DNA from 3 places in the Providencia rettgeri genome. Region 3 is predicted to be linked to each of the others. Evidence: predicted binding sites of a transcription regulator. Region 3 holds the regulator's gene; each other region holds the start of a gene.

Region 1 (2,272 bases), 1.4 Mb from region 3:
CAATTTCCATATAATTTGCCAATTTAATCGCCAGCTCGTTACTGGTGCCTTTGCTTGGGCCGAATACAATAGCATCTAGCGTCTGGTTTGCGCTGGTTAACCAATAGATGTCATGCCGCATTTCCATTGCAGAGAGAGTGTTATTTGTAGGAGGAGGGGATTTATCATTAGCAAGCTTATATATATGGTTTGCTTGATAACGGTAATCTTCTATTTGATAAGCTAATCGTGAGGCCATACTGTGAAGTGCAGTTTGGCGGCTTTTTACCCATTCCTGATAGTAGTTAAAAAGTGATAATGAAAGTATCACAATCAACAATACAATAAACGTCGCAAAAATGCGTGAAAGGACATTTGGTTTTAATAATGTTTGTCTGTACATACTCGAGCACGCGATCCCATCGGCAAATTTATTATTAGATTAAAAATCATACGCCTAGAGTAATAGTAGACTCCGATTTTGCACAGATATTATCATTTTTCTTGGTAAAAAGAGAACAATTGAGTGAAGATTAGCCAAACGAATTAAAAAAAGCAATTTTTTTACTTTCAGGGGTAGACAAGGGGACGGGATTCCTCCATAATCGCGCCCCATGGAGAGATGGCCGAGCGGTCGAAGGCAGCGGTCTTGAAAACCGCCGATGGGTAACCATCCTAGAGTTCGAATCTCTATCTCTCCGCCAAATTCGCCGGCTTAGCTCAGTTGGTAGAGCAACTGACTTGTAATCAGTAGGTCACCAGTTCGACTCCGGTAGCCGGCACCAAATAAGAACCCGTTACATTTCATCGATGTAGCGGGTTTTTTCTTTTTATTTGTGCGCATAATTACAATGCTCTAAGTCGTGGTTGTGCCATGTTTGTGTCATCGTGTGACACTAGCTCGTCGATCTTCATAGCGTGTTCAGTTAGATGATTCGGTGCTAAATGAGCATACCTTCTCACCATTTCTATGGATTCCCATCCTCCCATTTCTTGACGTGTAGATAATCGAATACTGGACTGAACAAGCTTTGTACTTGAAGATTGACTCCGTAAGCAATGGATGAAAGTACGGGAAAGAAAAGGCAAAAATTAGTCATCATTGTCTATACATACCGTGTTTTGATTTTAAAAAATCATCTTTACAACTAAAACGCTTGGAATATACTGTATATAAATACAGTTATTTTTGGTGTGCTATGAAGCTAGAGTTTATCGATTCTGAGTCAATTCTTAATATTCCGTTATTTCTTGATAGGGTTCCTGCAGGTTTTCCATCGCCAGCGGCTGACTATATGGAGGAGAGGATAAACCTCAATAGTACGTTGATTAAGCACCCTGACAGCACCTATATGTTACGGGTCGAAGGCAATTCGATGGTTGATGCGAATATCAATGATGGTGATGTTGTTATTGTTGATAGCGCACTGGCAGCAAAAGATGGGGATATTGTGATCGCTAGCGTTGATGGTGAGTTTACTGTTAAGAGGCTGAAGTCTCATCCACCGATGTTGATGCCGATGAATCCTGATTTTCAGCCTATACCGATAGGTGATGCACAGGATTTGCAGATATTTGGCGTGGTCACATACATAATTCACAAGGCGCAGTAATGTTTGCCTTGGTTGATGTTAATTCGTTTTATGCAAGCTGCGAGAAAGTCTTCAGACCAGATTTGGCTGGAAAGCCAGTAATCGTCCTGAGCAACAATGATGGCTGTGTAATTGCCCGCTCAGCGGAAGCAAAAAAACTCGGTATAAAAATGGGGGAGCTCTACTATGAGCGACAAAATTATTACCGACAAAATAACATTAACATTTTTAGCTCTAACTATGCGTTATATGCTGATATGAGCAATAGAGTGATGTCCCTGCTATCGATGTATGCTCCGCGCTTAGAGATATATTCGATTGATGAAGCATTTCTTGATTTCACTGGCATGACTCATACATTTAATCTAGAAGATTACGGGCGAGAAATTCAATCAACAATATTGCAGCGAACTCATTTGCCCGCTGGGGTGGGAATAGGCTCAACAAAAACGCTAGCTAAGATTGCTAATTATGCGGCTAAGACATGGAAGAAAACTGGAGGGGTCGTTGAGCTATCCGATAGCAATAGGCAAAAAAAACTACTGTCACTTATTCCAATAGAAGAGGTTTGGGGTATAGGACAAAGAATATCTGCTAAATTAAAAATTATGGGCATTTATACCGCGCTAGATTTGGCTAATGCATCAGTACCCACAATACGTAAAATGTTTGGCGTAACGTTAGAAAGAACGCTCAGGGAA
Region 2 (2,272 bases), 920 kb from region 3:
ACCTTAATAGCCAACTGAACCAATGGCGAGCGAATACCTTCGATGTAGAAGCGTGGTGTGAAAGCTTAATTGACTCACAGATCTTCCACCCTGTGTTTCATCACTGGTTAGAGCTGCAAGGGCAGCGTACGATGCGTGGTGTACGTATGAACACCTTCGGTTGGTTTGATTTTAAATCTGCATGGTTCAAACCCGCTGAGGATAACCTACCTAATTATTGATAGTTATAAACAACCAAAGTGAATAATAAGGATGTTATTCACTTTTTCTGTGGATATCTATGTGAACAACCTTATAGTAATCAGGGTATATCCCCAAAGTGGTTTTTTATCAAAAATAATCTTAATCTAATAAACTTTGATAAATCAAATGAATAACGCTTCAAGAAACCCATTATCCACCGTTCAACTTTTTGGCTAAAAAGCTTAGGACTTCAACTGAACAAATATCAAACAACGTCGTATTTATCCACAACTAATGCTTTTAACTTACTCATTTTCTGTGACAAACGTCATAAAACGCTATTAGTCAAGGCTGTAAATACACACAGTAATCGCTGTTTTACACAGTTATCCAGAAATCCTGTGGATAACCTAGTGCATGATCCTGTGATTATCTTGGGATGAACGTGAATAACCCGATAAACAGATTTTAGAACAATCAAATAAAAAACATTAAATACTTATATATCATGCAGTTAAAAATCTTCACAAAAAAGTGTTATACTCTTGCTACTATGTGAATTATTTTTGTCTGTTTTTTATACACTTAAATTTCAGAGCATTATGCCATTTACACCACCACTACCGCCAGATAACGAAGCCACCTTAATGAGTCGAGCTCAAGCGCTTGCCGGCTATACTTTAGGTGAGCTCGCCCACCTCGCAGATATCCCCATTCCCCCTGATCTGAAACGGGATAAAGGTTGGGTAGGCATGTTACTTGAGTATTATTTAGGCGCTAGTGCAGGCAGTAAAGCAGAGCAAGATTTTGCACATATTGGCATTGAACTTAAAACCATCCCTATCGATCGCCATGGTGTTCCACTCGAAACCACCTTTGTCTCTGTTGCGCCCCTGACAGGAAATAGCGGCTTAACTTGGGAAAATAGCCATGTTCGCCGTAAACTATCACGCATTTTATGGTTTCCTATCGAGGGGGAACGCCAAATTCCCCTAGCCGAACGGCGAGTAGCGAATCCTCTCATTTGGAGCCCATCCCCCCTTGAGGAACAATTATTAAAACAAGATTGGGAAGAGTTAATGGATTTGATTGTATTGGGGAAGGTCGAAACAATTACAGCACGCCATGGGCAAGTCCTACAAATTCGCCCAAAAGCGGCCAATAATAAAGCACTAACTGAAGCGATTGGCGAATTTGGCCAACCCATTATGACGTTGCCTCGTGGCTTTTACCTTAAAAAAGACTTTACTGCCCCGCTGTTAGCTCGGCACTTTAACCTCGCTTAATCAACAAGGTGTCGCCTGTACCAAAGCAGACGATAAAATTTTATCACTGTTTCATTGTAGAAGGTACACAGATGTTTGAGTGGATACTCGACCCCAATGCATGGATGGCACTTGCCACCCTAACTATATTGGAAATTGTTTTAGGCATCGATAATATTATTTTCTTGAGTATCGTTGTGGGTAAACTCCCTGCTCACCAGCAAAATAGCGCCAGACGCACGGGGTTGATTGCGGCGATGATAATGCGCCTCGCCTTATTAGCCTCAATAGCATGGTTATCGCGCCTCACTACGCCACTCTTTAGCGTTGCTGATCATACTGTTTCTGCTCGCGATATTATTTTGTGTGCCGGGGGGATTTTCCTTATATGGAAGGCCAGCCAAGAAATTTTTGAAACCATTGAGGGAGAAGACGAAAGTGACCTTGCACAGCGGCAAGTGCACTCCTTCTGGGGAGCAATTGTGCAAATTGCACTGCTAGATATTATCTTTAGCCTTGACTCAGTTATCACCGCTGTTGGGCTATCCGATCATCTGTTTATTATGATGGCAGCGGTGATCATTGCCGTACTTATCATGATGCTAGCGGCAAAAAGTATTGGGGAATTTGTTGAACGCTATCCATCTATTAAAATTCTTGCGCTCTCTTTTTTAATTCTAGTCGGCTTTACATTGCTACTTGAAAGTGTGCAAGTCCATGTTGCCAAAGGCTATATCTATTTTGCAATGTTTTTTTCCATGGCTGTTCAAATGCTCAATATTCTGCGCAGCAAAAAATGGAAAATGAAGCACAAAACAGATTAA
Region 3 (2,272 bases):
GCCGCAGCGTTAGAAGGTCGGACTTAGAGTGATAAGGCAATACATACAGTGTAGGCCTATTGGTATCAAGCTGTAGCTCTGTAATGGGGTCCGATGGAATTAGTTTACTTTTTACCAATAATTTAAGTGGTAAATTCAACGTGTTGTAATATATTTTACGCCATAGTGACATAAATGATTATAGCCTCTTGTTAACAATGCTGCGCAATCATACCAGAAATCCACTGGCAGATCTGTTACTGACAATTCACTTTGACCGTAAAAATCGATTATTGTTTGTATTTTTTAAGGAATAAATATGGCAAGTCAAACTAAGGGCTTTACCCGTGTGATTAAAGCAGCGGGATACTCCCTTAAAGGGCTAAAAGCGGCTTGGGTAAATGAAGCGGCATTTCGTCAAGAATCCGTTGCTGCTGTGATTGCGATTATTATCGCATTTTTCTTAGATATCAGTTATGTGGATAGGATATTACTGATCAGTTCAGTGGTGCTGGTGGCTATCGTTGAGTTATTAAATAGCGCTATCGAAGCCGTTGTTGACCGCATTGGCAGTGAATATCATGAACTTTCAGGACGTGCGAAAGATATTGGCTCTGCCGCTGTGTTTGTCAGTATTGGTTTGGCACTATTTATTTGGCTATTGGTTTTATGGCAGCGTTATTTTGCTGGCTAGTTAATAAAGGTTGTTTAGAGCTGAGAAAAAAGTCAATTGATAACAAATACCTAAATTCAGCAATTTAACTGTTCCAAATCTTCATTTACCTGTATATACTCACAGTCTGACTGTATAAACAAACAGGGGAACGGAATGAAAGCACTGACAGCTCGACAACAGCAGGTTTATGATCTGGTGCGTGAACACATTTCGCAAACGGGTATGCCTCCTACACGTGCTGAAATAGCAACAAGCCTTGGTTTTCGTTCGCCTAATGCGGCAGAAGAACATTTAAAAGCCCTGGCTCGCAAGGGTGTAATTGAAATTGTTTCTGGGGCATCACGGGGTATCCGCTTGCTTCTTGAAGAAGAAGCTGACGATCAAGGGTTGCCTTTGATTGGGCGTGTTGCCGCTGGCGAACCTTTATTAGCGCAAGAACATATTGAAAGTCACTACCAAGTGGATCCTGAACTTTTCAGGCCTCATGCGGACTTTTTATTACGTGTGAATGGTATGTCGATGAAAGACATCGGTATTATGGATGGTGACCTATTAGCGGTTCATAAAACACAAAGTGCGCACAATGGCCAAGTGATTGTTGCGCGCATTGATGATGAAGTAACTGTGAAACGTTTTAGGCAGCAAGGTAACCGTGTTGAGTTAATTGCTGAGAATCCTGACTTTGCGCCGATTATTGTCGATTTACGCGAACAAAGCTTCACTATTGAAGGTTTAGCAGTAGGTGTGATCCGCAATAGTGACTGGTATTAATTCTTAGGTTATCAAACGAGTTGCGTATGGTAGCTTGTTAGATGGCTCACTGATTGCCGGCAGATTTCAAATTGATGTGTAGAGATCTGCCTGCTTTATTTGCTTCCTTTCTTATCTATCCTTTCTTTATATCTCTCTTTGAACATTCGTTTCTTATATATAAGCAACGTGGTGAATTTTACTACGTCCAATTGCTACTTTTTCTTTGCAACGATGGGTTGTGCATGATCATGACTGCAATGTGCGTGATCTTGGCAGCTATCAATTTCATCACAGCTTTTACATAGACCATGGTTTTCAACCACAGTATGGCGCAATCGGAACTGGTTGGTTTCCGCAAGGCTGATAATAGCGGCTTCTATTGTTGCGCAATCACTTTCTGTCACACTGCCGCAGTGATCACAGATAAGCATGACAGAAATATGGCTAGGGTTATCAAAATGGTGGCATACGACGTAGCTATTGGTTGACTCTATTTTATGAATAAAGCCTTGCTCCATTAAAAACTCAAGCCCACGGTATACGGTAGGGGGCTTTGCTTGCGGCTCAACTTCGCGCAGCAAGTCTAATAAGTCATAAGCACTGATTGCCCCGTGTTGCTTGGCAATTAAGCGTAATACAGTTTCCCGTTGGGGAGTCAGCCTAACACCTCTTGATTGGCAGATACGTTCTGCCATCACCAGTATCTTATCTTCACTCATTTTTTTCATTTACTCACCCTAACTTCGCAACACGCAACAATTTATTGCTCATAAGTTTATCATAACTTTTGTATCGAAAGCGCAATGGAGTTCAAGGCTGTAGAAAATAACTAAGTAAGTATATTGTTTATATAATTTGCTATTT

The links. The regulator LexA, encoded in region 3, represses DNA repair genes until DNA is damaged. The targets are predictions, from matches to a motif close to TNCTGTATGTACATACAGNA.
Region 1: a site for LexA is predicted at 1,145-1,164, ahead of umuD (translesion error-prone DNA polymerase V autoproteolytic subunit). Genes of this name have one in related genera too.
Region 2: a site for LexA is predicted at 533-552, ahead of mutH (DNA mismatch repair endonuclease MutH). Genes of this name have one in related genera too.

Annotation. Positions count from the first base shown of each region.
Region 1 is NZ_CP163512.1:1,110,194-1,112,465, forward strand. Features, by position in the region: gene rcsD (phosphotransferase RcsD) at 1-382, opposite strand, end outside; tRNA gene AB6N04_RS04975 (tRNA-Ser) at 596-683, shown strand; tRNA gene AB6N04_RS04980 (tRNA-Thr) at 689-764, shown strand; partial or broken gene AB6N04_RS04985 (hypothetical protein) at 826-1,020, opposite strand; gene umuD (translesion error-prone DNA polymerase V autoproteolytic subunit) at 1,179-1,592, shown strand; gene umuC (translesion error-prone DNA polymerase V subunit UmuC) at 1,592-2,272, shown strand, end outside.
Region 2 is NZ_CP163512.1:629,919-632,190, reverse strand. Features, by position in the region: gene sgrR (HTH-type transcriptional regulator SgrR) at 1-221, shown strand, start outside; gene mutH (DNA mismatch repair endonuclease MutH) at 786-1,469, shown strand; gene AB6N04_RS02795 (TerC family protein) at 1,541-2,272, shown strand; gene AB6N04_RS02790 (helix-hairpin-helix domain-containing protein) at 2,269-2,272, opposite strand, start outside.
Region 3 is NZ_CP163512.1:4,065,858-4,068,129, forward strand. Features, by position in the region: gene plsB (glycerol-3-phosphate 1-O-acyltransferase PlsB) at 1-172, opposite strand, end outside; gene AB6N04_RS18610 (diacylglycerol kinase) at 299-673, shown strand; gene lexA (transcriptional repressor LexA) at 809-1,426, shown strand; gene zur (zinc uptake transcriptional repressor Zur) at 1,621-2,136, opposite strand.